DNA from 4 places in the Paenibacillus anseongensis genome. Region 1 is predicted to be linked to each of the others. Evidence: riboswitches for the same ligand, from Rfam matches in the RefSeq annotation. Region 1 holds a riboswitch; each other region holds the start of a gene.
What was found. Region 1 has a riboswitch for cyclic di-AMP ahead of GON05_RS28715 (APC family permease). Riboswitches for the same ligand answer to the same signal wherever they lie in the genome.

Region 1 (7,490 bases):
TGACCATTTCTTTTTTGCCATAAAGGGTTCACCTCTGTTCCATTTCTACATCCGGTATACCCCTTTATTGTACACTTCTACTCATGCAAATGATAGGGCACCGTCGCAACGACGATATCTTTATCGGCTTGCAGCTTCGAGCGAATACGTGCGGCAGACTGGTTGTGGAGCAAGCGGTGCCACCATTTTTTCGGCATGAACTGGGGCAGGATCACCATGATCGATTGCTTTTCCGAAACATGGGTATCGACTCTTTCAATAAACTCAGCCAGCGGCTTCAAAATAGTCCGGTAACGGGATTTGAACACAACAAGCCGAACACCCGGATCCCACTTATCCCACTTCTCCTGCATCGCTTCTTCATCCTCATCCGAAAACGAGACGTAGAAGGCAATGACATTGGGAGATAACGATTTGGCATAGTTCAAAGACTGCGCCACTACGCGATGAATACCCGCTACAGGTACAATGATCACAGGTTCCTTAACGCATACCCGTTCTTGCGTGATATCAATGCGCAGTTGTTTGGCTACATCATCATAGTGATTGCTGATTTTGGTTATTCCCCAAAGCAATAGCGGCGTCACAATAATAACAATCCAAGCGCCTTCGCTAAATTTGGTGATACAGAAAATAATAAGAACGGCAAGGGAAACGATTCCCCCTAACCCATTAATAACGAACTTGCCGATCCAGCCGGCTGGACGTTCTCTGAACCATTTGCGGACCAAACCGCTTTGGGCCAGGGTAAAAGATAAAAAGACGCCAATTGCATAAAGTGGAATAAGTGCATCGGTTTTTCCTTTGAAAATGACGAGCAAAATACTTGCCAAAACACCTAACGTTACGATTCCGTAGTGAAACGACAACCGGTCTCCCCGGTACGAGAACATGCGCGGGAAGTTTTTATCCTGGGCCATAATGGACGCCAAGATCGGAAATCCGTTGAAGCTCGTATTCGCAGCCAATACCAGAATCAGCATGGTGCCAATCTGTGTGGCATAATACATGGCGCCACGGCCAAACGCCTGCTCCGTAACCATCGACAAGACCGAAGTGTGCCCATGCGGGTCAGGTGCAATTCCATAACCCAAGCTCAGCAAGGTGACGCCCCCGAAGACAATCGCCAGTAACGTACCGAGCGAAGCCAAGGTTTTCTTGGCATTCTTGACAGATGGCGTACGGAAATGCGGCACCGCATCGGAAATCGCCTCGATCCCTGTCACGGCCGAGCAGCCTGATGAAAAAGCTTTTAGAATTACAAACAAAGTCAATGAACTCGTCATCGAGCTGGGAACAACTTGGAATTCATGCATATTCATGGATCCTGTCAGCATATCGAAGATCCCTTTGCCGATCAGCAGCAAGATACACAGGATAAAAAAGTACGTTGGAATCGCGAACACCGTTCCGGATTCAGAAGTACCCCGCAAATTCAGCCAAACCATCAACCAGACCAGCACTAAGGCTATGGGGACAATGTAAGGCACCGTAACTGGGAAAGCCGACGTTATCGCCTGCACGCCTGCCGAAATCGAAACGGCAACGGTTAACGTGTAATCAATCAGCAGTGAAACCCCAGTGAGCCTTCCCGACATCATGCCCAAATTTTCCTTGGCCACCATGTAAGCTCCGCCGCCCATTGGATAGGCCTCGATCACTTGGCGATAACTTAAAACAAGAAGCATGATTAAAGCAATAATCGAGATTGCAATCGGCAATGAGAACGCAAAAGCAGCAACCCCAACAGTTGCAAGCTCTAGCAAAATTTGCTCCGTGCCATAGGCTACCGAAGACAGGGCATCTGATGACAGGATGGGCAGAGCCTTCCATACCTGCATTTTCTCAGATTCCAGCTCCGCTGATTTCAGCGGTTTGCCGAATACAATCTTTTTCAATGAGTCACTTGTCATGCTGTGAAATTCCTCCAAATAACCTAGTTTTCAGCTTGATTTCCCTTTTTTAGGCGCAAAAAAACACAAGGATAGACCTTGTGCTTAGCCACATGTTCTCCTTTCTCACGACCGCTTACGAGGTTAGCTGACGGGTTCGGGCTGCGAGAAATCTGCCCTAAAGGTAGCTGCCGCATGCGACAAAACACACCTTACTCACCCCGTTGAAACCTATGGTTCCCCCGCTTTTCTGATAAGAAAATTAAGCGAAATATTCAACTGTTAACGTACGAGTTGATACTACTCTCTTATTGGCTCATAGTAAAGGAGAGAATAATCTTAAAAAAGATTATTCCCTCCCCGCATTCATTTGATAATCCGCTTACAATGGTGTAATCCTTTCAGTATCTCTGTTTTACTAGCTTATTGTCTGATTCATTAGATTTTAGGGTGTTTTAGCAAAATTAATTTCTCACATGACGCTTTCTAGTGGCTTGTTTTTGCTTGAAAATCATCTTTTTGAAGATGAGTGGGATACCGCCAATGAGAAATAAATAGCGGGCATCGATTATTTTTTTGAGGAATGCGGCCAGCCTGCCTTTCACTTTTTTGACCTTTAGGATGCCAATCGCTTCTCCGCGACCCAGCGAGGCGACCGTGCCTTTGTAATCGTAGGCGAAAGGTCGTAATGGTTTTCCAGTCAGTGAATAGAGCAAATTTTTTGCTGTATTATAACCTTGTTGGACTGCGATTTGGGCATTGGCGGGGTATGGCGTGCCTTCCGGGCTCATGACAATCGAGCAATCTCCCGTAATAAAAACATCGGGAAACTGCAACGAACGCAAGTAGTCATCCACTTTGACTCTGCCGCGTTGGACGTGGAAGCCCGCATCTTGCAGCAAGGAATTCCCACGGACACCTCCCGACCAAATAACCGTGCCGGCAGGAATGAATTGGCCGTCTCCTAGCAGTACGCCGCCGGGCTCGCATGCCTTGATGGCGGTAGACAATTTATATTGAACCCCTTTACGGCGCATCACGTCCATGCCGTATTCCACGAGATCATTCGGCAGTCCGGGCGGCAAAGCAGTAGGCGATGCTTCGATATTGATGATCTGAACCAAGGAAGGATCGACGTCAAACATTTGGCAAAGATCAGGAATCCGGTCCGCCAACTCTCCAACAAACTCCGTGCCTGTGAAACCTGCGCCACCAACAACGATTGTCAAATATTCTTGATGCTTGGAATCCAATTTATATTTAGCGAACATATACTGTGTATGCTGACGAATGAAGCGAACACTGTTAATGCTGTTAATTGTCATCGCATACTCGCGCAATCCCGGAATACCAAAGGTTTCCGTCTCACTCCCAAGCCCCACGACCAAATAATCGTAGGTGAGGACTTCGTCCGACAGGACCACCTTTTTTTCCTCAGGTACAATCTGTTGAACCGTCGCTTTGATGAAATGAATTTTCCGCTCATCGATCAGATCCTTAATGTCTACACGCGCATTTTCATGATGATCCGTGCCAGCTGCCGGCATATGCAGATGTGTCGTCATGTAGTGATAGTCGTGTTTGTTCACCAGTGTGACCGCCACTTCATCTGCTTTGATCAGCTTCTGCAGCCTTATTGCCGTTACAAGCCCACCGTACCCCGCTCCCAGAATAACCACCTTCGGTTTACTCATCCGAATCCTCTCCTCCGATTACATCAACTTTTTTCTCTACCATCGTTGGTGAAAAAGATCGACCAAACCATTCACAGGTTGTCATGTGAAAAAAATCACATAGTCATTCAGGGCGTACACATGGTTTGGCTCATCATTAGTATATGTGCCTCTTTCTTAAAAATCACTGGAACATTGCCTAGCTTGGTCAAAAAGGGCTGCGGGGTGTGGAGTGGCATATCTGCGTGGGAGCGATGCGGGACGTAGGGCAAGAGCGCGGGGCGGGATTAAGGGAGCTCGATCGCGCGGCGGAGGCACGCTATGCGGAAACAGAGCGTTGTAGCGCCGTGGTGGGGGCGAGATGCGGGACTAAGGGAGCTGGATCGCGCGGCGGGTAGGCGCTATGCGGCACTTAGGGCGCTGGATTGCGGTGGTGGCGGGCGCGGGGGCATCAGTGCGCGGGGCTGGGGGTGATCCGGAACGTATGGCGAGAGCGCGAGGCGGGACTAAGGGAGCTGGATCGCGCGGCGGGTGCACGCTATGCAGGTCCAGGACGTTGGGCCGTGGGCGCGCGAAGCCTTGCCCCTTCTCATTGGATGAATTCCAATGGGAACGCCTTTATGAGGCCGGATTCCCGCGCTCCGTTGGATAAAATCCAACGAGGCACACCAAAATCAGCCCACAGGACGCCAATTTCCCCCTATGCATTGGATTTCGTCCAACCAAATCAGCATTTTAACGTGGAAATTGGCACTTCCATTGGATTTTCTCCAACGGGAATCCACCCGTTCACTGCTCACCCTTACCCTCAGCCTCCAACCTGGCTTTATCCTCTAAACGGCGCAAGCGAAAGCTGTTCATGCCCGCCACGCCCAACTCTTCCAGCAAGCCAAAATTCGCCCATGCGCCTACGACAGCTCCAATGCCGGGGACAAGCTGAAGCATTTTACGGAAATCAATGGTGTCCCGATATTCCTGCTGCAGCTGCTGCCAATCCACTTGATTCATATAGGCATCAGAAGGCGGAAAGCCGCTTGCGATCTTGTGCCAATTTTTGATCGTGTCTAGTAGAGCAGGCTTTTTCGCCGGACTGGAGAACGCGATTTGAAACACATACAAAATGAACAAGCGCTCTCTATAGTCCTTCGTGGAATAGCCATAGGCGTGCGCAAGCTCGAACAGAAATTTCAGCTTGATCCCGATGAGAATCGGGAAGTCCGCCAAGCCGAGCAGAATCCCACCCGCTCCCGTACCTGCTCCCTCGGCAGCGGCAATCTTTTTATAAAGTGACAGCAATTCCTCAGCTTTAGCATCACTTTCAGCCAGAGAAGCGCCTACAAGCGGGTCGTTCTGAGGGATATAATTCATCCCGAACAATGTCGTCTGAAACATCCCCTTGACAGTGGCCGTGATCGTTTTGTGCACCTTTTCCGGGATGAGCTTATTGATGTTTGTGGAGACGGTTTTCGAGGTTCTTTCGAGCAAATTCGGGGTCTTCTGTTGGCGTATTTCCCAGAGCTTCACTTTACGCAGCATTTGCTGCTCATAGAGGGTGTAATCAGAAAATTTCATGCTTGTCACCGCCGGTCGAGGTTCTTAGTTAAAGTATAGTATACGGGGTTTGCATCCTCAAGATTCCCCCTCCACCTACAGCCGCAGAGCACAAAAAGAGCAGCTCTTCCAAATTGAGCTGCCCTCCCTCCTATTAGTCACGCATAACGATCAGCACGCCAAAAACAACTACACTCCAAATGACGATCAGCGTATCCTTGGGCTGCCAGCTCAAGGTGCTTTTTTTCAGCAGCTGCTGCTTGCCGTCGATTTTTTTCATCTCCATCGCTACGGTCATTTGCTCAGCTTTGTGAAACATGGCGAGGAGGAGCGGTACAACCAGCGCCGGAATATCTCGCATGCGTACCATGCCAGGCCTGATCGCTGCTTTGCCTCTAGCCCTCACAATCGCCGAAAACCGCTGCCACTCCCGCAAAATAAGCGGGATGAACCGAAACAAGAGCGAGACCGCTAAAGCAAATGACTCCACGGGCAGCTTCATTTTGCGGAAAAAAGACAGCGCCCAGTTCAGTCCCTGCACAAGCTGGCCATACGGCGTAGACACGACCAGCCAATAGCCGGCCATCAGGATCAGGAACAGGCGCGTGAGTACGAAGCCCGCACTCCACGCGCGCTCGGTCGCGAAGCCAAGCGGGAACTGCCCGTCAGCAGGCCTCCACTCCAAGCCGCCCAGCAAGATGGAGAGGAACATGAAGATCAGGAACGGCACGGCGATCTTCCAACTGCCGCGAATCGCGGCGCGCGGAAGGCCAAGACACGAAAGGCCCAAGAGCAGCGCAGAAGCCGCGAGGCCGCTCCACACCTGCAGCTGCATCGTTCCGATGACCAGCAGCAGGTAGAGCAGCCACTTCGCGCGCGGATCCCGCGCTAGCCACGCGGCCTGTGGCGGCGCGGCTGGCGCAACGCGCGCGGGCTTCGGCGCTGCTGCTTGCGGCGCCGGCCCTGGGCTTGCGCTGCTGCTGCGCTCGCGCAGCGCTTGCAAGATCGCCGGCGCAGCCAGCTCCGGCGCAAGCAAGTCCGGCGCGATGGCGATGCCGCGGCGCGCAAGGGCTTGAGCGGCCTCCACGCAGCTCGGGAGGCCGACCCCCGCGCGCGTGAGCAGCTCCGGCGCGCGGCATAGCGCTTCCGGCGACCCGTCGAAGACGAGCTCGCCGTGGTCTAACACAAGGACACGGTCTGCCAGCGGCAGGAACGTGTCTAGGTCGTGTGTGGCGATGACGTAGCCGCCACGCTCTCTTTCGCGAATAATGCGCAGCAATTCGCGGACGGCTGCCGCCTCGAGGCCGGCGGTTGGCTCATCCATGAGGAGCCAATCCGGCGCCGTGGCGAAGGTGGTCGCCAGCGCGAGCCGGCGCTGCTCGCCGCCGCTTAAGCCAAACGGCGAGCGCTCCAGGGCGAAGGCGCCGCGCGGATCGAGGTCGGCGCAAGCAGCGCGGATGCGGTTCTCGCGCTCGTCCGCTGCGAGCCGATAAGGGCGCAGCGAGTAGGCGAATTCTCCGCGGATGCTGCTGGCGAATAGCTGCTGCTCCGGGAATTGAAAAATCAAACCCAGCCGCAAAAGATGCGCTTGGTCTACCTTTCTTTTATGCCACAAAGGCTGGTCATCAAGTGTGATTACTCCTGAGGCCGGCTCCAAAATACCTGCCATCACCTGAAGGAGCGTCGACTTTCCCGAACCCGAATGTCCGATTAATACCGTGACGGAATCGTCTGAAAGCTCGAAACCGATATCTTTCAATAGCTGCTGACCGGGATTGTCCGGGGCGTTGATTTGAATATTTTGCAGGACTATTGACATGAATTTGCCACCGCCTCGGCCAGCTCATCCATATCCAAGGGAAGCAGGCGAAGCTCGCAGCCGTACTTCAGCAGGCCGAAAGCTGTCTTCACCACATAGGGCGAGTCGAGCCCTAACTCGGTACAAGGCGACGTCTCCAGCGACTTATCTTCACTTTCTCCATAAAAGAAAGCCCGAGGTCCCCCATCAAACGTGATCCGTCCGTCACCAAACCCGATGACGCGCGTCGCATCCGCCACTTCTTCCAGCCGATGCGTAATCCATACAATGGTCGTGCCTCGCTGATGAGCTTCGCGCACAGCCTGTCGGACTCCCTGTCTTGCCGCAGGATCCAGCATCGCCGTCGGTTCGTCCAGCACCAGGATTTCAGGCTGAAGCGCAAGGGCAGCCGCCAAATTAACCAACTGCTTTTGCCCCCCGGATAAGGTGGAAAGCGTTCGTTCGAGCGGGAGCGACAAGCCCACAGCTGACAAGCTTTCGAGATACCAGGCTTTGCGTCCTTCTTGTGTTAAATCCTGTTTACCCGGTAGATAATCGAATTCTTCTTGAATCGTT
Region 2 (7,490 bases), on a different contig from region 1:
GGCCTGGGCGGCTTCATTACCTCGCCTGCCATGCAAAGCGTCACATCGATGTCCGTCATTTGCATGATGCTCGTGCTGCTCGCGATGGCTTTTCACGTGCTGTATGCCTTGCTGCGTAAAAAGTTTGTCGTTCGCACAGGGGAGGTCGCCTCACAATGATCAAACGTTCATCTATCGCATTCTATCTCTCTATTGCTCTTATTGTGCTTATTCTTCTTGTTGCGATATTTGGTACATGGTTGAAGCCGCACGGCATCGCGCCGGAGGACAAAATCAACATGATTCAGTATCAACAAGATGGGAAAACACGCTACAACATTCCGCCGTTTTCACCGAACAGCACGTTCTTGTTGGGGACGGATCACCGGGGCTTTGACATGTTGAGCCTGCTGCTTAACGGTTTGAAGTATACGCTGGGGACGACTTTAGTTCTAACGCTGCTTCGTTTTGTTATCGCGCTGCCTTGGGGATTGTGGAGCGGGACCACCGGCCGAGGGTGGGGTGTTCTAAAAGCCATGCAGTGGGTAGTGGCTTCCGTGCCTGCGTTTGTATTTTTATTCCCGCCATTAGCCGGGATGTATTTCGGGCTGAGGCTCGATCAGTGGGCGAAAGCGGACGCGCACTACAAGATGCTTTTCTCCGCCACCTTTGTCATTCTCGTCACATTCATCGGCGTATTTCCCCTAGCGCATCAGATCGCTGAACGGACGCGTTATTTTAATGATAAATTATTTATTGAAGCTTCGCGTTTAATGGGAGGCTCTGTTTTTCATCGCACGGTCCGGCATTTAATCCCCTGTATGAGGAATGAAATGACGTTCATGTTCCTTAGCGAATTCATGCAAGTGCTCTTCCTGCTGGGGCAATTGGCCGTCTTTAATATCGTACTTGGCGGTACGGAAACAATTGGCGACAGCGACGCCGGCTACTCCATTACCATTACGACATCGGGCGAATGGTTGTCCCTTATCGCGTACGGCTCCAGATATATTAGGCTGCATCCTTGGATTATTTTGAGCGTAGGAACCAGCTTTGCCTTGTTATTCCTCTCGCTCCAGTTCTTCTTGAGTCAATTGAAGCGCCGTTACGGGAACGAACGACAGTTCATGTAAAAAAAAGGTCGGGTTCCATCTAAGGATGGAGGCCCGGCCTTTTCAGTAGATAAGAAAGTATAAGTTTTATACTTTAGCTTCGCATCTACCTTGACAAACGCGCTCGTCCTAGCAGGACGACGAAGTCGGTTGTCCTTGTATGCAGATGATCTTTTACTGCAAGTTGCTGAGTCGAAAATCGAGCCTGGCGGCAACGCCGGCAGGGTTTTCCGCGGTGCGCTGCCCGCCAAGGTTAAAGGCGATGATGACGACATCATTGCGTCCGCGCCTTACAAATCGGCGAATGTCGAAAGTGCGCCCCGGATTGTAGAAGGAAGGCGTATTCTGCGGTCCGTCAAAGAGGAGCGGCACGCCGTTGATGATGACAACGGCATAATTGTCGACAGATAGGAAGAGAGAAGCGCCGAGAATGGCTCTACGTTCAGAAAGCGTGAAACGTGTCGAAATGATCGCATTCTCACTGTTCAAGTTGCCGGAATACCAAACGTAGTTGGCATTAGTAACAGGCACCCACGCAGGGTCGCGAGGAATGATTTGCGCATTAAACCACGAGTTGTCGGTGCCGATCGAAACCGTGCGTTGGCTTAGAAAGCGACCCGAACCGGGTTTATGATACTTTCTAAGCTGTGTGCGGTACAGCAGCATGGCTTTGCTTCTTGGCAGGCCTGCGCTCTTGGGGAGCCGAATAATTTTGCTCGGTTTTCCAGCCATTCGTTGTTTGGGAATCATTTCTCCATCTCCTATCAACATATGAATATACTTGCTTTGTATTCTATGTTTACTAGAGGGATTTGCGAGGGTGTGTGGCTAGTGTTGCCTTTTTCATGCAGCCTAAATTCCCTTTATAGTATGAAAAGTACAATTAATGTGTTTTAATGACACATAATATATGTTAAAATAATAAAAATGCAAAGGAGGAATCTCCCCATGGACGATAAAAATGATAAGACCAAAAGACTTTCCGTCTACTTGCCTGAAAAGGTGAAGACCGATCTGGAGCGCATGGCTGAGGAAACTGGCTTGTCGATGACACAGCTTATTGTGATGGCGACGCATGGTCTTCTCGCGAATTATGCTTCGCACGGCGGAGCTATTTTCGCCGACTTATTGGCAGCTAAACAGCGGATCGTTCACGAGGTGAAGGATAGGCAGCGGCTTTTAAATGAAGAGAAAGAAGGCATGCAGGATTACTACGGCGCGCGAGCAGCTGAATATGAACGGATTTATGCCCGCGAAGATGCGGACTATCAGCAAGAGCTTGCGATGCTGGCGGATATCGTGAAGAAGCAGGTCGCTGGGAGCCGTGTCCTGGAGGTGGCTTGCGGTACGGGATATTGGACGCAGTTCATGGCGGAGACAGCCAAACACATCGTTGGGGTGGACGTTCGACCGGAGGTGCTGCAAATTGCTGCAGCTAAATCTTGGCCGCTGCATAATACCTCTTTCGTCGAAGGGGACGCTTACCGGCTTTCGGAAGTACAAGGGGATTTTGACTATGGACTCGCCAACTTCTGGTTTTCGCATATCCCGAAAAATCGACTGGATTCGTTCCTGCAAGGATTTCACGAGCGGCTTGGTCGGGGAGCCCGCGTGTTCATTGCGGATAATGTGTATGTCCCGGGAAGAGGCGGCGAGCTGATTACGAGTGAACATAGCGAAGATACGTACAAAAGAAGGGAGCTGGCCGATGGCTCCAAGCATGAAATTATTAAAAACTACTATTCGTACGAAGAGTTGAATGAAATCTTTAAGCCGCTGTCGGAGCACCTGCGAATATTTGTCGGCAGCTCCTTCTGGTATGTTAGCTACATCGTGGCTTAGGAATCATCGACCATAGTAAAGAAGGAAGCGCTTGGCTTAATGTCCGGATGTGAATTTAAGGCCGAGAACACCGACCAGAATGAGGATCATGAATAGGATACGCAGTAAACTAACGGGCTCGTTCAGAAATAGGGTGCCGATGATAATTGCGCCTACAGCGCCAATTCCCGTCCAAGCCGCGTAAGCTGTGCCGATGGGAAGAGTTTTTGTAGCTACCGCCAGAAAATAAAAACTGATGATCATACCGACAATGGTGATGCTGGACGGAACCAGCCGTGTAAAACCGTTGGAGAACTTTAGTGAGATTGCCCAAACTACTTCAAAAACACCTGCAATGACCAAGTAAAGCCATGCCATCTGTGAATCACTCCTTAAGAAAGAATATGCGAAGATGCCTATCTGACCGCGGCAAAAAGAAAAAGCCTGGAAGCAGTATCGCTGTTGCGATAAGACTCCCGGGCTTTTTCCCCTCCGTGATCACAGCGTATTCGCTGTGTGTTTTCTCTCGGACCAGACTGGCGCTGCAGCACCACGGAACCCTAGAAACATGATGCCGTAATTATAGGACGGCTTACACGCTATGTCAAGTTACAAAATAGCCACAAGAAATGAATAAAAGCCCTGAGAAGCGGCTCATTCGAGCTAACGCTTGTCTGGGCTTTATTCATGATGAAACAAGAAAATTACTTGGATTCAGCAGTTAGTTGATTGTAGATATCATCCCACAGAACACGTCTAGCGGATACGTATCTTTTCGCATAATAAGATTCGCTTAGCTTGTTTTTCACGATACCTTCATTGGATGCGGAATGAATAAATTCACCGTTACCCAAGTAGATACCAACGTGAGAAATGCCTTTGCCCCCTGTGTCGAAGAACACAAGATCACCTTTGCGAAGATCACTTTTGTCGATCCAGTAGCCCTCTTTATTTTGAGCTGCTGAACTATGAGGAAGGTCAATGCCGAATTTGTTGAATACGTACGCGGTGAAACCAGAGCAATCAAAGCCTCTTGTTGTCGTTCCCGCATCGCGGTACGGTACTCCCATCAATTCGTCAACCGTTGAGTCCAATGTGGATTCTGACGCAGACACACTCCCTAAAGCTACACTCAAAAACAAAACAAGACTAAAAAGAAGAGCAACAACCTTTTTCAACTGCTTGTCTCCTTCCGGTGCCTACGAGGTTAGCTGGAGGGTTCGGTTGAAGGTTCCCTATGATCCCTGTCTTGCAAGATCAATTCACCCGGTATGGTTCCCCCGTTTCCCCAAGAAATGAGGAATTCGGCATGAAATATTTGGTTTTTTAATGCTAGTCTCTTAAATTCGTCATAAACATCGAAATTCCTCCTTTTTCGTGCAATTGGGTCTGAAAAAATGTGTAAAGGTTCGCTTTACAGACAAAAAAATCCCCTTTTGCAAGGGGATTGAACAAATCTAAACCATTTATGGTTTTATTTATTGCTTTTTAACGGCTTAATTTGGCGGAAAGAAGCTGGAATTGCGACGTAATGGACCACATTTGCATGAAAATATGGAAGAGCGGGAAAAGTTGATAAATGATTAGCGCTACCAGACCTGCCCAGATATAGGTCGTTGTTACCGTGATCCCTGCCAAAAGTCCCGAGCTCAGCAAAAGTATCAGAGAGAGGCCAATAATCGGAAAAGAGTACCGCATGAACGTTAGAACCGTGGAGACTATACCGAGACGTGCCGCGATGGCGAACTGCACATACATGAAGAGCAGATGCAGCAGAAAGCCGTACACCAGCATTCCAAGCAGCCAAGGCAGTAAATCGAGGGAAGCTTGTTCATAAGATGTGCTGTGAGCGAACACCTTCTGCGCTTTGGGCAGCACCCAGATGAGCGGCAGCAGAGACAAAGCGATTCGAATCAAATACACGGCGAAGAAGGGGAGCGTGAGCTCCTTGATGCCTCGAACGAAGCGATAGCCGGCATTTTGATCGGAATGGGTGAGCGAATAATAGACACCGCCGTTCAGCATCGGGGTAAGGAACATGCGCGCCAGGAGCAGGCCGGCCAGCCACCACAAGTAAGAATGGCTAAGATCCGTTTTGAATAACTGAAACTGACTTTCGGCCAGAAAAAGCTGGAGTGCTTGCTTCGGCTGGTCGCCGCCGGGAAACCGGTGCATGAGGGGCACTAACACCCCTTGTACAAGCTTATATAGAAGCATCCCCCAGCACATTTGGTAGATGAACAAGACAATCGTAGCGAAGGGTTGCCGTAGCGCCGCCCTGAAGCCGGATTTGAGATAGGTTGTCACCGGTGTCCCTCCTAAGCGTTGTTTTCTGAAGGCAAACTTGCCTTGTAGAGTGGGCGCCTACCAGGCCACCCACCCGAAAATAGCTTGCAGGAATTGAATAATGCCGAGATTCAGGCGGAGTTTCCACTTGGTGTCCACTTCTGCTTGCATAAAGTTATTAATGTGTTTGTTCTCCAGAATGAGCGAGTAGTTCGGATCGATACGAACCCAGTCTATAGGCGTCGTGTGGGTTAATTTGTACTCAATGCTGCTCTCTTTGCCGTCCCATGTTTTGTCGAGCATCGTACCGTCGGCGAAATGGAACTGAATCGGCACTTCAGGTGAATTGCCGCCGCGCTTGGAGATGAGGATCGTGCTCTCGTAAGGGCCGGTTCCTTTGCTGCCAGTGGCTTTCACATGAATGCTTTCAACCGAATAGTCAACCATCATTGAGCCGTAGACATATTCATTGAAGAAGTCGTCCCACTTCGTTTTGGTTATATCCTCGACCACATTTTGAAAGTCCTTGGTGGAGGGATGTTTGAATTGCCATTTTTGAAAATAAGTCCGCATGATACGATCCATGTTTTTGGTGCCGACCTGTTTCTCGATTGCTTTCAGCACGAGCTTGCCTCTGGTATACACATTTTCTGCGTATTGATCATGTCCGGTATAGGCCCATGCGTTTTGTCGCAGGGCGTTCGGAGAAGTAATGTAGCTGGACTCGACCGGCAAATTAGGGGTCGCTCCGAAGTCGGCCTCCATCACTTTATCCTCGGCGTAGGAGGTAAAGCCCTCATCCAGCCAAGCCTCTTCAAACTCATTGCTCGCCACGAGGCCATAGAAATATTGGTGTCCGATCTCGTGCACAACAACGCGTTCCAATTCCTGATCCGGCGTCTTGTCGTCCGCGCCCCAAGCGGTGATGAGCGTAGGATACTCCATTCCGCCTGCGCCGCTGCCTCCGGGAGGAGGTACAACGATAGACAAAGTCGAGTAAGGATACGATCCGTACCACTGGCTATAGCGGGATAGCGCTTTTTTGGCAGCGTACATATAACGGTCTTTCAAATCCTGATGATTGGGATCCAGATAGAGCTTGATCTTCACACCTGGTATTTGCGGCGTAGAGAAGGGTTCTTCCACATACACGAAGTGAGGCGAAGCTGACCATGCGAAATCATGCACATCATCGGCATAAAATTGGTACGTTTTCGTCCCGTTCTCCGTCACCGCCGGTTTCACAGGGAACCCTGTCGCGGCAACCGTGTAATTCGCCGGCACTTGAATTTTCACGTCATACAAGCCGAAATCCGCATAAAACTCCGAATTCCCATGGTATTGGTGGAGATTCCAACCTGGCTCGGTACGTCCCCTTGTGCCCGCCCGTTCATAAGCGGCGACCTTAGGGAACCATTGCCCAGCCATCACGAAGTCGTCCACATAGCCCATTCTGGCGAAGGCCTGGGGCAGCTTGACGAGAAATTCCGTCTTGAGTGTGACTCGTTCGCCGGCTCCCACCGGCTTTGACAGCGGTATTTTGATCAGCGTGTGGTCGTCTTTATTGCCGTCATCAGGTTGTACAAACGACATGCGTGGCGTAAGGTCCTCGCCATCTTCCGTTTTTACGGAAAGCAAGTCCATCCAACCGGTACTATCCGCCGTAGCTTCATCCTGCCTTAGCTTGCCGCCGGACTCCCGCATAAACGTGGTTTTCTTAGATGCGAATGCATTCGGATATAAATGCAGATAAATCTCTTGCACAGGAACCGTTCCCGGATTTTCCCACGATAACGCTTGCTGCCCTTTGAGCTGCCTTGTTTCCGGCGTATAGGCAACATTCATGTGATACTCCGCAATGCGGTAGCTCAGCGGTTCCTGCGTTTGTTTGTCCGAAGATTTGCCGCGATCAGCAGGCTGCATGTCCGGCGCCGGAGCTGACGGTTCCTCCTTAGAGACGACGGGCACCGTCAGTTTACTTGCAGATGGGAGCAAAGTTTCAGACAGCAAGACAGTGCCTGCTGCAAGGAGCATGACAACGAACCATTGTAGCTTTCGGTTTTTGAATAAAACACTCAATAGATTCACCCCGCCTAACAAGCATCTACAGCATGTATATGTAGACAACCTAGGGAATATTTCTGTGAGTGGAAAAGATTTGTTAACACGGCTGAAATAGGCGCTGGCCAAGCCCCGGTTCTCTGCTCTTGTTCTCATGGATTACTTTAGCTACAATAAAAGCAAAGGTATCATTTTAACATTACGATGAGTGGAAGGTGCAACGATGGAAGC
Region 3 (7,490 bases), on a different contig from region 1:
CCTGTGTCCACTCTCGGCATCATCGCTCTTCTGACCCTCCTGTATTGGTTATACGTCACTGTGGATGTGTTAAAAGGTTTGCCCAACCTGCGAACGCTGCCTAAGTCTCCGCTCACTTCTTTCTCGGACAAGCCATCGCTCGTATCCGTCATCATCGCCGCCAAAGAAGAGGAATCGACAATTCGCGAGACCGTCAAGCATCTGCTTTCCCAAAATTACCCGCGCCTCGAGATCATCGCCGTGAATGACCGATCCCGGGACGCTACCGGTGTCCGGTTGGAGGAGCTACGCAAGTGGTCGGAAGGTAAGCAGGACATCCGTACCAAACTGCAAATCATTCACATCACGCATCTGCCGGATGGTTGGCTTGGCAAAAATCATGCGCTATACCAAGGGTATCTCCAGGCAAGAGGGCAGTATTTGCTTTTTACAGATGCGGATATTCTTTTTGCTCCCGGTACGATCACCGACGCGGTCACCTATATGAAGGAACAGGATGTGCAGCATCTCACGCTGACCCCCAATATGTTTGCGCGAGGCGCTTTACTCAAGGGTTTCGTTCATTTCTTTCTGTTCTCATTTTCTTTGTTCGTTCGACCTTGGCGTGCAAATATCGACAACGCGAAAGGAACAGGCATCGGGATCGGAGCCTTTAATATGGTAAGCCGGAGCGCCTATGAAGCGATTGGTATGCATAAAGCGATCGCATTACGACCTGACGATGATCTACAGTTAGGCATCTTCCTCAAAAGAGCTGGTTACCGCCAAAGAGTGCTGTCTGCCAAACACCTGCTTCAAGTGGAATGGTACCGTTCGCTCAAAGATGCGGTAATTGGTCTGGAAAAAAACCTTTTTTCCGGCTTTCGTTACAGCTACATGGTCGCATTACTCGCTTGTTTGGGACAGATCGGCTTTTTTATATGCCCGTGGCTTGGCCTCCTCTTCCTCTGGGATTGGCGCGGAGCCGTCTATGCGGTTGCTGTTATCCTGCAAATCTGGCTCTATCGCAAGCTAGTGTCCCGATTAATGAGCCTCAGAGGTGATTCCGCCTATCTGCTTCCCGTCAGCGCCTCACTGCTTGTTTATACAATGATTCGCTCCGTTTGGCTTACTTGGAAACAAGGCGGCATTTACTGGAGAGGTACCTTTTATTCGCTTCGTGAACTTAAAAGAAGTAAGAAGTAACCTTGGAGCAAACGCCAAATAAGCGTTACTCGACAGAGCAAAGCTTACCCTCACGGTATGTGGCACCATTATATCGTTTATCGTTCTAGTGAACACGATTCATCCGTACAACTCTATAATACAAATGGCTGCTCGGCTCTTGTTCCACTTCCAAATACCCCTCCGCATGCACATAATCTCCCGTAATAAACGTGGAGGCATCTAACGAACTGGAGTGTGTGAGGAACAGGAGTGCAGCTTTATCGTTGCCTACGACGAAACCCGTTTGTTCTTTAATTTGAAATTTATCTAAAATGGTGCCATGATGCGACCTTGCAATATGGTGGAACTTCCAGGAATCATTTTCCTTAATCAGAAAATACAAGACGCGATTCTTGTGATTGTTGCTAAACTCCCTCGTAACACCAATCATACAGATTTTTTCACCAAGACTCAGATACTCATCGATTACATAAGATTTCAAGCGCAATCTCAGCACATTCTTATGTTGAATATAGGCTTCCATTTCTTCAACTGTTCGCTGATCTTTCGGATCCTGCTTCGTCGCGTAAAATACTTCTTTGATAAACGTATCCGTTTGCAGGCTTCTGGCCCCTTTGAAATGATTGTATGTACGAAAAAACTGCTGAATAACTTCCCTGACCTCATCTGGCATTGCAGGTCCCTTATCCACGGTATACATGCTATCTGCTACACTCGAATGTCTCTTTTTATGAAACCAACTCTTCCAGACACTTAATTGCATGCGCTCGTGTTCACCTGCTCTTTCTTTCTTCCAAACATTTCTTCATTATAGGCTAAAAACCATAAAATTTCGATAAAAATCGCATGATTCTGCGAACGAAAAAAAACACCTGCCTTCTATGTCTTTCAATTGAAAGAACATAGAAACAAGTGTTCGATAGTCCTATCCTTACAGAACTCTTCTCGCTCCGACATACCTTGCGCTCCAATAAGCGCTCGAAAGGCTATCCACAGCCACGCCTCTGGATGTTGTCGCTGAAATGAATTGATCATTGCCGAGATAAATGCCTACGTGATTCACTGTTTTTGAAGCAAAAAATACCAAGTCTCCGGCTTTCAAATCTGAAACTTTCGTACCTGCTTCACTGTGCATCTCCGCTGACGTACGGGGCAAATCAATCCCCTTCGCTTGATACAGGAATCGAACAAAACCGGAGCAATCAAAACCACTCGGCGTCGTTCCACCCCATACATAACGCACGCCCATATAGGAGTTCGCCGCCTGAATAATTTGCTCACTCACAGACGGAACAACGGCAGCGGCTGCCACCTTAGGTGCAGGTGCTGGAGCTGGTGGTGGCGGCGGTGCGATCCAGGCTGGCTTGTGCGATTTTCCATCCACATCCACAATCGCGATCTGATTAGCTTCATTCCATTCAATTGGCGAACCGAAGGTTTCCGTGATGAAACGCAGTGGGACATATGTATTCCCTTGGTACACGGTTGGACTGCTTTCCAAACTGATCTTCTTACTGTTCACAAGCGCTTGTTGCTGCTCTGTAATGAGTAAGATGGACTGCTGTTTGTTAACCAGTGTGACCTCGATTTGGTCCTCTTGCTTCTCCCAGCTCACCTGATAGCCCAGCTTCTCAGATAGCACTCGGAGTGGAACTTGCATGATGCCCTTGTCATCAATGTAAGGCTGAACTTCCGGAAACTTCAGCAGCTCATCATTGACTTGCACCTTGACAGGGCGGTCCGTAGGCGCGGATGCAGCCTGAGCGGAGTGTGCTGTAAACATCGGTACTGCGGCGCATAATAGTGCGCATGAACAAATAAGACGTGAAGAAAAAGATTTCAAAACCTTGCCTCCTTGACGCCTCCGAGGTTAGTTGACGGGTTCGGGAAGAGGTTTTCCCTAGTACGCTCAGCTAGCAGCGCTCATTCACCCCAAATAAAGAAGTCCCCCGTACCAGAGCTTGCGATGCTCCAAGATTCGGCATTTTTTGTCTATGTTAGACTAGCATAGTTTAATTGGTAGGTACAACCTTTGCAAAACGGTAAGTTTTACCAATACATTTTGTCGCATATTGCGTACGGAATACTCGGGATAATAGGCAAAAAAAACCACCCTTAGGGTGGTTTTCCTTGCAATTATGTGTAACCAATGACTGATAGCACACGATCGCTGACTGTGTTCAAAGTTGCTAACTCTGAGGCGGATAATGATAATGAGGCCGCTTTGATATTATTTTCAAGATGATGCTCATCCTGTGTCCCTATAATAGCCGAGGTAAGTGCTTCCTGGTGCAGCAGCCAAGCAATTGCGATCTGTGTCACGTTAGCGTCCTTGGCATCCGCCATTTCTTTCATGACAGCTAAAAGCTCTTTCTCCGCCTCCAGATGCTCCGGAAGGAACAGCCTTCTCTCCTTGCGGAAGTCTCCTTCTTTCAAAGCCTTTCCATGAAGGTGGAAAGCACCTGTCAGAATCCCCTTGGCGATTGAGCTGTAGCTCATCACACCAATGTTATGCTCCAGGCAGAATGGCAAAATCTCTGGCTCGATAGCTCTGTGCAGCAAACTGTATTCCGGCTGAATGACATCGATTTGCGCGTAGTTCACCGCTTCTTTCAGCTGCTCCAAAGAGAAATTCGAAACGCCGATAGCCCGAATTAAGCCTTCTTCTTTCAGCTTCACAAATTCATCAAGCGTATCCTGCACCGGGATCTCAAAACTTGGCCAGTGAATGTAATACACATCTATGTAATCAGTCTTCAAACGGTTCAAACTGTTTTCTGCCGATCTTCTTACATCTTGAGGAGCTAGATTGCTTCGGCTCACCTTCGTCGTAATGATGCATTGCTTACGTATATCCGCCAAAGCAGCGCCGACGATCTCTTCCGAGTGTCCATTGCCGTAGCCTTCAGCTGTATCAAACGTTGTGATGCCCAGCTCGAACGCTTTACGGATGAGCTCGATATTATTTTGGTCGTTCGTGAACTCCCAAGGACCTCCTCCAAGCTCCCAACAGCCAAAAGTTATGTTTGAGATGTCAAAACCTGCATGTCCTAGCTTTTTCGCCTTCATAGTCGCCGACCTCATTTCATTGATATCGTCCCACGCTAATGCACACGTTAACAAAATAAGTATACCGCTTTCATTTACTTTTGCCAAGGAATGTGCGGGCTCGGGCATCGGGTTAGGACGACTTTGTGGCTGTATCACGTCTCTTCTGTACGTTAACGGAACTACAGGCCTCTATTTAGCTGGAAAAGGGTGCATTCGCCCTTCTGAGGGAACTATGGTCCTCTATTTTGCCGCTTTCGGGTGATGCGCCGCTTTTTGGCAGCAAATAGAGCCCTGTAGTTCCCCTAGGCGGGGAATTCGGCTGATTTGCTCGAAATAGCGGACGCCAGTTCCCTTTGCCTTCACGGACGGCCGAATCCCTGTGGGTTCTCTTCCCTTACCCGCACAAAAGAAAAAGCCACCCGAAGGTGGCTCTTTCTTTTCTTGTGAAGCGGGTGATGGGAATCGAACCCACGCTACCAGCTTGGAAGGCTGAAGTTCTACCATTGAACTACACCCGCGTAAATATCGGGATGACACGATTTGAACATGCGACCCCCTGCTCCCAAAGCAGGTGCTCTACCAAGCTGAGCTACATCCCGAAACGCTTATAACTTAATTAAAATGGCGCGCCCTGAGAGATTCGAACTCCCGACCTTTTGATTCGTAGTCAAATACTCTATCCAGCTGAGCTAAGGGCGCTTAAAATATGGAGCGGAAGACGGGGATCGAACCCGCGACCCTCGCCTTGGCAAGGCGATGCTCTACCGCTGAGCCACTTCCGCACGGTATGTGTTGCTTGTCACTTCATTTCTTTCTCAGAGGCGACAAGGAATAATATATCAGGATTTCAGAACAAATGCAAATGTTTTTTGTTACCAATCGCTTATTTTATAAAAATACCGCCAAAAGGCAGCACTTCCCTTGCAATTCGCCGCAATAAGCTATCGTTTTTCATATGCTCATCCAACTTGCGATCCGGCTTACATGGCTGCAGCAGCACATGTCCTTGCCCTGTCATCTCCCAATGATAATTCATATGCTGGCTCGCTAATGTATTGCCATATACACAAAGACGCAGTACTGCATTCCGAGGATACGCAATTAGACAATGAATATCCACATATAAAGGCTGTTTCGGATCCAAAGCCATCTGATACAACGGACCAGCGGTCAAAAGCCCCACCGTTCCCGGCCCTTTGAACTGCATTTTCACGAGATCTTGCGTGATCAGTGTATTTTTAACATTTTGTAAGTGGGAAGTAAAGCTGACACCGCCGGTATAAAACAGAACATGCCGGAACTCATACAAAAGATCATCCTCATCACCAATAGGCACCACTGACATACTGTAGCCTTCTGGCAAACCTAGCATGAGCTGAGCAGGACCATACACGCGCGACTGAATTAGACGTTTTTTTCGGTACATACTGGGCAGCTTCATCAAAGAATCCTCTCTTTGCTCAGACTTCCCTTGAAAAGCTACGATTTGGTTCGGATGCAGCACATGGATCGATTCGTCCTTCTCGATGCGCAGTGTGGCCATTTTTGCGTGTGAGCTTGCATGTTCGAAAGTAACTTCCACGCCTCTCAGGCCTCCTATCTCATTTGACGCTTCTGCCTCCGCCAGACCACATACCGGAACACCCGTCCAAGTACAAAATACAACACTACAAGCACGACCACCGCGATAACCATATTCGTTATCTTCCGACTCCGGTTTTCTTTATCTATTGCAACCTGCTCCATGGCCTTTAAGCGCTCTTGCAGGCGTTCATTTTCTTTCTGAAGCGCTTCGTTTTGTTGAAGGAGCTTTTCCTCGGTTTCCTGCGAATGCCGAATCGTTTCCGAGAGCTTGTCCTTTTGCTCCTCTAATTGCTGTTTCGTTGCCTCGTAATCTTTCTGAATTTGCTCCACATTCTCAGGCAATTGATAGATATCTTTCACCCTATCGAGCCAGGAGGCTTGGGCTGCAGAAGTAGGGTACATAAGCCCTATCCAAATCACCAGCACGCCGATCACATGACCAATAACAGATATATGCCGTGTCCGCATCGCCTTCCCTCCCAAGAGCTCGACATTTTCTTCTATTTTACAGCAAAAATCAACCCTTCACCACTCCTGCCGCCTTAACAGGGTAACGCAAAATCGTTCTCATTTTCAAAGGATCAATCTTCCTCGGGTCAGATAAATAGATTTCATGATGGAGGCCGCTGATGCTTAAATGACTTGTCTCCATAAATTCGTACATTTGGTTTAGCGTTTCAGGCTCGGAAGCATACGGACCCATATGCAGCATCTGGACACAGCTTCCTTCATGCAAGGTTTCAAATACAATATCCGAAAGCAGCTCCAGCTCCTTTTTCTTGCCTAAAGCTTTAACTCGGGCTTCCTCTACCTTCTCTGCTGTAACATAATCGGGCATCCTGATCAAAAGTTTCCAACGCCACTGCTCCCTCGGCACCTCGAGCGCGTTCCGGCTATCTCCATCTACCCACCACAAGCCCTCCAGCTTGGCCACAGTGAAGTCTTTCTCCTCCATCTTATAAATGCCCTTAATGCTGTAAGAAAGCGTGTAGAGCGCTTCAGTCGCTTGTGCGAAGACATCCCCATTCGGATCCCCAGTTCCTTGGATGGTCACATACCAAACAGGTCCAAATTCCATTAGCTGTGGTTTCGTCGGAGCTGTGTAATAGGATTTGTAGACTTTGGCTAAATCTAACTTCTCCATGCGGCACTTCCTTTTTTTCTTTCAGTATATAAAATAAACCCTGACAGCTATGCGTCAGTAAACATAGAAAAAACCTACCCTTCGCTGTAAACGGCGAAAAAGTAAGTTTTGGTCTTCGTTAGTATCGTATGTAATTATTCCCCGGTTGGTGGAGTGAACGTGCGCTGTGCAAATTCCGCATCCAACATGAAGAAGGCATTGCTGTCTTTGTCGATTCGTTTCAACTTGTTAATAATGCTGTCGAACATCGCTTCTTCCTCTACCTGCTCATCGATAAACCATTTGAGGAACTGCATCGTCGCATGCTCACGATCGTTGAGAGCCAAATCAGACAGATGGTAAATACGTCTTGTCACTTCCTGCTCATGCTTGTATGCATGCTCAAAAGCGTCGAGGATCGATTCGTACTCATTCACTGGCGTATCCATGCCGGCGAAAGCAACCTTTTTCCCGCGATCATTAATAAATTTGAAAATCTTCATTGCATGAAATTTCTCTTCTTCCGCTTGAACGATAAAAAAGTTCGAGAACCCATCCAAGCTTT
Region 4 (7,490 bases), on a different contig from region 1:
CCGATCTCATCTTCGCCATTCTGGAAGCCTTCACGGGCGAAGGTCCCTTTTTCAAGCAAAATCATCGTCTCCATCAGCGGCTCAAGCCGGCGTGTAATCCGTGAGCTGTTCCAGTAACCATACCCTGCGCCAATGCCTCCGATAATCACGATGGCCATGAAAACGAATTTCACACCTTCTTGCCAGCTCGTAAATGGTGTGATTAGGTTGTTTGAGTTCATAAAATAGATGATAGCGCCAAATACAAAAAAACTAAAAATAATCGATTCAGCCATACTGCGCCATATCATATTCGTTAATCTGCGTTTATAGCCGTCCAATATGCGCTGAACCTCCTCTAGACGTTACATCACTTTAATTTTAATATCTCCTACAATATACGAAAGCACAAGTTTCACGCGGTGGTCGCAGCTCTCATAATTGGACGATTGCCAATGTAATTTGTTCATTACCCCTGACTCACGCTCACTTGCGACCTGAATTTGGCCAAATGTAACGGATGCTCCTACTGAGACGCCAATATCATCTGGTACCTTTATATCTACATCGCCTATCACACCTTGCAGAATAAGCGTTGTTTCCTTTTGCTCTAGTATGGCAAGCGAGAGATCGATATACGTCTCCCCGATAATGTACCACGTTGAACTATTGCGCATAATCCAAGGCTCACGCCCCAAGCGAACGCTGTCCATCAGCTTCTGCTTCTGAATATAGGTATCATCTTTATGCACTTGCTTGGACCGTATGAAAAAGAATCCTAATGAAATCAAAACGATCGATAAAACAATCGTAATATGATCACCAAACAGAATCACAGCCCCCACGCCGATGAGCACAAAGCCTTTGCGCTCTTTGCGGGAACGGACCCGATGAATGCCCAGCAAGACGAGGATTATCGCAAGGATGGGGAAAAAGCCTATCGTATGATCCAGAAGCAAAAATAGACCGGCGCCAATCAGCACTAGGGCTGTATTCCGGTTGCGGTTGTTTTTGGTTTCTTCGCCCATCGCTGCACCTCCTCTGGCTGCCGATTAATTCGTTCATATAGATTCCTAGCATACCATAAGAATGGACAGCCTCCAAGATGCAAATCCTTGCCCAGCAAGGCTCTAGCATGAGGAATGGAGGCCGGAATCCGGCTGCGCCGCCTACTGTGCGCGGCGCAGTACAATCACGCGAGGCTTATTTCTTGTCGCGCCAATTCTGCTGCAGCTTGCGCAGCTCCTGCTGGAGGTTGTTGCCAGCCTCCTTCAGCGTCTCTTTCGACACGCGCCCCGCCACGCGCAAGCCTTGCAGCGCTTCCCGGCCGAGCTCGCGGCCGGTCGCTTCCAGCTCGCGCAATGTTTCGCGAGCTTCTTCCTTGGACAGCCCGCTTCGCGGCTGTCCCGTTCCTGCTGCGCGGCCGGCACGCAGCGCCGCCAGCTCGTCTGCGAGCGCCAGGCAGACGTCCTGGCTGCTCGCGTATTGCGCGCGGTACTGCGCGCAAGCAGCTTCCAAGCGCAGCTTCTCTTGCAGCGCCATGCGCGCCAGCTCTTCGTCGCCTGCGCGCATGGCCAGCTCGGCCTGCTCGGCGCGCAGCTGCGCCATCTCCTGCGCGTCGACGCTTTGCTTGCGCAGCTCAATCGTACGCTGCAGCGCTTCCTCGTAGCGCTCCTCCAGCTCGGCGATGCCGCGCGATGCTCCGGCGTGTCCAGCGTGGCTGGAGTGGCCGCCTCCCCGTTCATGCAGGTCCAGCTTACTTGCTGCCTCCTGCCAGGCCATATCGGCCATTTTACCAATTCGATCAAATACGCTCATGATCCACACCCCCTATGTTCCTGTTGATTAAAGTCTGAACTCCGCCGAATCATTTTGTTTTTTTAGCAAGCGATAGCCGTAATACATCAACCACACTGCAAACACGATCGCTAGAAATCCAGATAATTTTGTAATTAATATCAAAGCGCCAATACCAAAAATCAGCCATCCCATCTTCTTGCCATGAGTTATCCCCACATAACCAAGCCCCACCATCGCCACAGGAACCAGCAGTCCCATGACATGAAAATGCATGCCAATTTGATGCATACAAATGAGAAAGCCTACTGCTATCAGAATGAGCGCCCAACTTTTTGATCGATTCATGCTCACTATTGCACCGCCCTTCGCGTAATCTTCATGCTACTATCGTAGCCGAAATGGATTCACGTCAAAACGGACTCCCGACTGTTTTTGTACCTAGACCTAAGTCCAGTATGGTCTAAGACCTCTAACCATATTTTGGGCGTTGTTTCCATTATTCTATCAATGATAGAATATTTGAAGCCGAGTCCGGTGCACAGACAAAGTGCCGGTACGGGGGACGATTTACATGGGGTGAATATTTGCTCTGTACGCAGAGCAGACTAGGGAGAACCTTCTTCCCGAACCCGTCAACTAACCTCGGAGGCTCATTTTGAAGGAGGATTACCAATTGAATATGTTTACAAAAGGGTTAGCGTGCCTTGCTGTGTCCGCCACAGTTTTGGCAGGAGGCTTTCTTTCCCCATTTCCGGGACATGCTTATGCAGCAGCCGCGAGTATGGACGTGAAAGTGCAAGTCAACGATGACCTGGTTCAATTTCCGGATGCCCAGCCTTATTTGGATGACAACCACGCTACACAAGTACCGATCCGTTTCGTAACAGAGAAACTGGGTTATGATGTACAATGGCAAAAGGAAGGCGACGCAATTAAAGTCACACTGAACAATGACAAGCATTCTATTTCCTTGGTGTCAGGTCAAAAAGAGGCCGAAATCGATAGCACTCCTGTCGAGATGGACACACACGCTGAGTTCCAAAATGGACGTGTCTACGTGCCGCTTCGGTTCTTAAGCAATGCTTCCGACATTCCCGTTCAGTGGGATGCAAGCAGCAACTTAGCGATTTTAAGTAAAGACGGCAATCATCACGCACCTGATTATGAGCTATTTGAGTCAACAGCTTACTCCGCTGATCCTTCTGAAAATGGAGGCTTTGGAGCATTGGACTATATGGGGAATCCATTAGGAATCGGAACCGTCGCTGTAGATCCATCGGTTATTCCACTTGGATCTAAGCTCTATATAGAAGGTTATGATTTCAACGGCCTGCCAAAAGGCGGCATGTATGCTTATGCAACGGATACCGGTGGTTCCATCAAAGGCAAACGCGTTGATATTTACATTCCAGGCTCCCAGCAGTCCTTACGCAAATTCGGCTTCCAAACTGTAAAAGTGTACAAACTAAACCCGTGATGATCACGGGTTTTTTAATTTTGATGAACGTACTGAAGGCCTCGCGTGAACTGTGATGCTATTCCGGGCAAGTCAGGAATCTATGGATCTATTCGGTTGAATCGCCTCTAAGGAACTGTAGTCCGCTATTATTGCGGAAAAACGCGCATTTCTCTTTCGCGACGAAACTACAGGCTCTTATTTGTCCTCAAAATGGTGCAATTTTCAGGACATCAGTAATCGGCAAAATAACGAAACTGTAGTTCCCCTCGGGTAGCCGAAAAGGTGTTTTCCCCTGAAATAAGGCCCCACAGTTCCCTGAAATAGCGCCCCATCTCCCTTTCAGGTCGTGGGGAGCTTGCAAGTGCAGTGAGAGAGCCGTGCGAGTGCAGCCCGGAAAACTCTCAGCGGAACTACAGTCCGCTATTTGTTTGAAAAGCTCGCTTCCGATCCAGCGAGGGGAACTGGAGTCCTCTATTTCCTCGTTTTCGGCTGAAAAGCGAGGAAACATGGGGAAATAGGACCCCATAGTTCCCCTAAGCCAGCCGAGAAGGCGGTTTTCCCTGAAATAGCGCCCCACAGTTCCCTTTCAGCTGGTGGGGAGTGTACAAGTGCCGTGTAAGAGCCGTGCGGGGGCAACCCGATTCAGGCCGGGAGACGTGCGAGTGCAACCCGGAATCCTTCAGCGGAACTACAGTCCTCTATCTCCTCATTTCTCCACAGATAGCGCACTAACAAAAAACGGCCCCGGAACACCGGGACCGAATCCTAAAAGAAATCCGCCAAATACGTCGTACGCTGCGGAATAGCCGCTTCCAACCGAGTCACAAGCTCCTGCGAGCCTTGAAGCCGCTCGATTTTGGCCATAAAGCCCGCCTTTTGATAACTCATAAATAAGGCAGTCAACGTTTGAATACTACAGCTCAGTATACGCTCATCCGCTGGTTGCTCACCCTCAGCTAACTTGATGACCTCCGCTTTTTCCCCACCACTGCCTGTGAATTGCAATTGGAAAACGCCATCGTTCCAGTCCGCATGCGGATCAGAAATCCGCAAATAGATCGGCTCAACCTCCTTGCGCGGTTCAAACCGATACTGCTTCAAGAAAGCTTCCACATCGATAATACGCGCCGAAAAATACGTGATTTTCTCCTGCTTGAACTTAGGATCATGTACCAGGAAAGGAAGCTGATCATCCGCTGGCGCTTTAACCTCCACCCTCGAGATCATGGAATCATGATCGGCTATGAACTTCCATAACCCGCGTCTCGTTTCTTCATCCAGAAACACCATCTCATGTATCGTCGCCGTATACTCTTTTACTTGATAAAAGACGTACCCCGTCCGTTCACCCTTGGCATTTACATAGAGGGCTACCGTACCTTTTTTGTTTTTAAAATATCGGTTGTTCCACCAACTTGCGTCCCGCTCCATCATTCCATTGAATTGCTGGGCATACTTCTCATAAATAGGATTCAAAAGCTCCCATTCCCTCGTCACACGAACGATTGAACTGCCTTCGGGAGCATGGAATTTCGGAAGTTTATCCGAAGGAATTTCATATTTCAGGTAGTCAATATACGTCTCCCAGCCATACTTCCGATAAAATTCGAACTTAAACGGAGATAGAAAGGAGACGGTCTGCCCTTGCTCTTTCATCACCTTGAGCGCCTGAAGCAGCAGCTTCGCGACCATCCCGTTGCGCCTGTACTCCGGCCATGTTGCTACTCCCGCAATACCGCCCATGGCAAAACGCTGACCATTCAGCCACGTATGAAATTGGTTAATTTGAAGCTTAGCAGCTAGTTTCCCCTGAACAAAATAGCCCCAAATTTGCTTTGGATCTGTCCAACTGCTGCGATCATCCTGCTCTTCTGCGCTCAGCTCATATTGAAAAGCAAACTGGGATAATGCAAGACTTTCCGGCAATTCCTGTTGTTCCAATGTTCGAATTTCACTCATTATGTATCACCTCATGTACAAGTATACTGGAAAATCATTGACAATACCTATGCCTAATTAGGCGCTCTCCATTTAGAAATCAGGGCATACGTCCAATCAACGAATGTCTCTACGTCATATGATGTTGATGTATAGTGATTCAACCCACTTAAATACTTAAGAACCGGAGGGGATACTATGTCATATGCAGCTGGTTGTGGTACTGGGTACGGATCTGGATACGGATCTGTAGGTGTCGTTCTTGTCCTTTATGTTCTGCTTGTTATCATCTTGGCTACTTTCGCAATCTAATTTTGCTTTCATTCTAACCTGACAATTCCTTGTAAAAAGACCTGCCTACACCAACTTCTTTGACAGAGGTGAGTGATCGGCAGGTCTTTTTTTATTTGATCGGATAGATAAGAACACGTTCGCCCCTCGCAAAACCTGAGCCTCCGGCAGGCAGTTGAATCAAACAATCCGCATCTTTAATGGAAACCATGATGCTGGACTTATCAATGCCGGAAGGCTTAACCCGCAAACAACCATTCTCCACATGTGTTGTCCCTCGGACATAACGCGGGAATGCCGAGCCTTTGTCGTAATCCACATCCAAATAAGCTGTCATGGCTTCCGGGCAAGGCGATGGAGAGCCTGACATCGCTTTAATCAGCGGCTTGGCAAATAGCTCAAAGCCTACAAACGATGCGCCCGGATTACCGGAGAGCGAGAGCAGCAGCCTATTCTCCCAAAAAGCTGCGCTCGTCGGCGTGCCTGGTCGCATCGCCACTTTATTAAACAGGAGCTTGCCCGCAAACCTTCCAAACAAATCCACCAGAACATCATAGTCACCAACAGAGACACCACCGGAAGTGATGACAAGGTCAACCTTGGCTAATGTCTCCAGCAGTGCGATTTCCACCTCTTCTACATTGTCCGACAGCGCCTGCATGATCACCGCTTCTCCGCCCGCTGCTTCGACTTGCGCAGCAAGCATGTAGCTGTTGCTGTTCCGAATTCGCCCAGGCTGCAGCGCTTCCTCAACATTCAATAACTCTGAGCCTGTTGAAAAAATCGCTACTCTCGGTTTGCGGAAAACCGTCACGTAGGAATAACCAAATGTCGCTAATATCGCCGCTTCACCAGGCCCGATTTGTGATCCTTGCGGAAGCAATAACTCCTGCGCAACTATTTCCCCGGCAATAGGAGTTATGTTGCTGCCCATGGGTACATTTTTCTTTATGCAGACCTGAGTCGAGCTTACCCCCGCATCCAGCAAGGGAAGCGCATCCGTCATTTCCAGCATCACCACGCAATCCGCTCCATCTGGAACAGGCGCTCCCGTCATGATCCTGGATGCAGATCCTGAATACACGGTAAGCTCAGGAACCGTTCCGCTTGGAATATGCTCAATGACTCGCAAAATAGCAGGATTGTCTGGCGATGCCTCTTCAATATCCGCAGCGCAAACCGCGTAACCATCCACGCCGGATCTGCGAAAATGAGGCACGGGATGATCGGCATAAATATCCCCGGCTAATCGCCTGTTGAACGCAGCGGACAACGGTACAATTTCCGTTTCGGTAAGTTTGACATATTCGGAAAGCACGCTTCGAGCTTCTTCCACCGAAATGACTTTGCGCCCGAATTTAAGCTTCACATCGCTATTCACTAACGTCCGTTCCTCCTATGGGCTAACCGCCAATTTGCGACATCCGGCGAAGTGTTGGTGTATGAGACTGGCTTTCATTCAGCAGTGCCTGCGCCATCTCATGATTTTGCGGCTTGATGTCCAAAGCACGGAAGAAAAGGTCTTCCATTGCCGAATCATTCCCAATATAAGTTCGAACATTGAATTCATCTGACCAATACAAGCATGGCTTCACATTACCATCTGCCGTAATTCGCAGGCGATTACAGGTCTCGCAGAAGTGGTCGCTGATCGGATGAATGAGCCCGAATGAACCTTGTGCACCTTCGATCCGGAAGTTTTGAGCAGGCCCGTTCCCATACACGGCGTCCGAGGCTATCGCATTCCAACCTTTTTCCTTGCAACGATCCAATACGGTTGACAAGGGCAAATACCGGCTTTTCCAAGCCTCATCCTGATGCCCGATCGGCATATATTCTATGAACCGAACTTGAATCGGACGATCCATCGTCATTTGTAAAAAGTCTTCAATTTCGTCATCATTCATGCCCTTCATAAGGACAACATTCAACTTGATCGGGGTAATGCCCACACGATAAGCTTCTTCAATGCTGGCCAGAACACGGTTAATATCGCCACCTCGGGTGATGAGTGAGAACCGGT

Region 2: linked by a shared signal. The riboswitch ahead of GON05_RS05830 (C40 family peptidase) and the one ahead of GON05_RS28715 (APC family permease) in region 1 are both predicted to bind cyclic di-AMP.
Region 3: linked by a shared signal. The riboswitch ahead of GON05_RS28505 (C40 family peptidase) and the one ahead of GON05_RS28715 (APC family permease) in region 1 are both predicted to bind cyclic di-AMP.
Region 4: linked by a shared signal. The riboswitch ahead of GON05_RS39745 (stalk domain-containing protein) and the one ahead of GON05_RS28715 (APC family permease) in region 1 are both predicted to bind cyclic di-AMP.

Annotation. Positions count from the first base shown of each region.
Region 1 covers NZ_WSEM01000030.1:4,359-11,848, forward strand. Annotated here, with positions in the region: gene GON05_RS28710 (YqkE family protein) at 1-21, opposite strand, end outside; gene GON05_RS28715 (APC family permease) at 78-1,913, opposite strand; cyclic di-AMP (ydaO/yuaA leader) riboswitch at 2,011-2,171, opposite strand; gene GON05_RS28720 (NAD(P)/FAD-dependent oxidoreductase) at 2,357-3,586, opposite strand; gene GON05_RS28725 (hypothetical protein) at 3,887-4,039, shown strand; gene GON05_RS28730 (EcsC family protein) at 4,355-5,137, opposite strand; gene GON05_RS28735 (ATP-binding cassette domain-containing protein) at 5,271-6,935, opposite strand; gene GON05_RS28740 (ATP-binding cassette domain-containing protein) at 6,926-7,490, opposite strand, start outside.
Region 2 covers NZ_WSEM01000006.1:22,563-30,052, reverse strand. Annotated here, with positions in the region: gene GON05_RS05855 (ABC transporter permease subunit) at 1-159, shown strand, start outside; gene GON05_RS05850 (hypothetical protein) at 156-1,112, shown strand; gene GON05_RS05845 (hypothetical protein) at 1,266-1,841, opposite strand; gene GON05_RS05840 (class I SAM-dependent methyltransferase) at 2,040-2,933, shown strand; gene sugE (quaternary ammonium compound efflux SMR transporter SugE) at 2,970-3,290, opposite strand; guanidine-I (ykkC/yxkD leader) riboswitch at 3,384-3,486, opposite strand; gene GON05_RS05830 (C40 family peptidase) at 3,617-4,090, opposite strand; cyclic di-AMP (ydaO/yuaA leader) riboswitch at 4,094-4,232, opposite strand; gene GON05_RS05825 (hypothetical protein) at 4,401-5,219, opposite strand; gene GON05_RS05820 (M1 family metallopeptidase) at 5,277-7,232, opposite strand; gene GON05_RS05815 (YwhD family protein) at 7,483-7,490, shown strand, end outside.
Region 3 covers NZ_WSEM01000028.1:77,453-84,942, forward strand. Annotated here, with positions in the region: gene GON05_RS28495 (glycosyltransferase family 2 protein) at 4-1,185, shown strand; gene GON05_RS28500 (hypothetical protein) at 1,271-1,930, opposite strand; gene GON05_RS28505 (C40 family peptidase) at 2,099-3,010, opposite strand; cyclic di-AMP (ydaO/yuaA leader) riboswitch at 3,012-3,161, opposite strand; gene GON05_RS28510 (aldo/keto reductase) at 3,304-4,374, opposite strand; tRNA gene GON05_RS28515 (tRNA-Gly) at 4,666-4,736, opposite strand; tRNA gene GON05_RS28520 (tRNA-Pro) at 4,744-4,817, opposite strand; tRNA gene GON05_RS28525 (tRNA-Arg) at 4,841-4,917, opposite strand; tRNA gene GON05_RS28530 (tRNA-Gly) at 4,926-5,000, opposite strand; gene GON05_RS28535 (AIM24 family protein) at 5,102-5,800, opposite strand; gene GON05_RS28540 (hypothetical protein) at 5,815-6,270, opposite strand; gene GON05_RS28545 (GyrI-like domain-containing protein) at 6,320-6,946, opposite strand; gene GON05_RS28550 (ferritin) at 7,081-7,490, opposite strand, start outside.
Region 4 covers NZ_WSEM01000012.1:397,120-404,609, forward strand. Annotated here, with positions in the region: gene GON05_RS14305 (sensor histidine kinase) at 1-320, opposite strand, end outside; gene liaF (cell wall-active antibiotics response protein LiaF) at 345-1,007, opposite strand; gene GON05_RS14315 (PspA/IM30 family protein) at 1,183-1,797, opposite strand; gene GON05_RS14320 (LiaF transmembrane domain-containing protein) at 1,825-2,124, opposite strand; cyclic di-AMP (ydaO/yuaA leader) riboswitch at 2,293-2,445, shown strand; gene GON05_RS39745 (stalk domain-containing protein) at 2,459-3,256, shown strand; gene GON05_RS14330 (GNAT family N-acetyltransferase) at 4,004-5,197, opposite strand; gene GON05_RS14335 (sporulation protein YjcZ) at 5,375-5,488, shown strand; gene GON05_RS14340 (molybdopterin molybdotransferase MoeA) at 5,580-6,848, opposite strand; gene moaA (GTP 3',8-cyclase MoaA) at 6,871-7,490, opposite strand, start outside.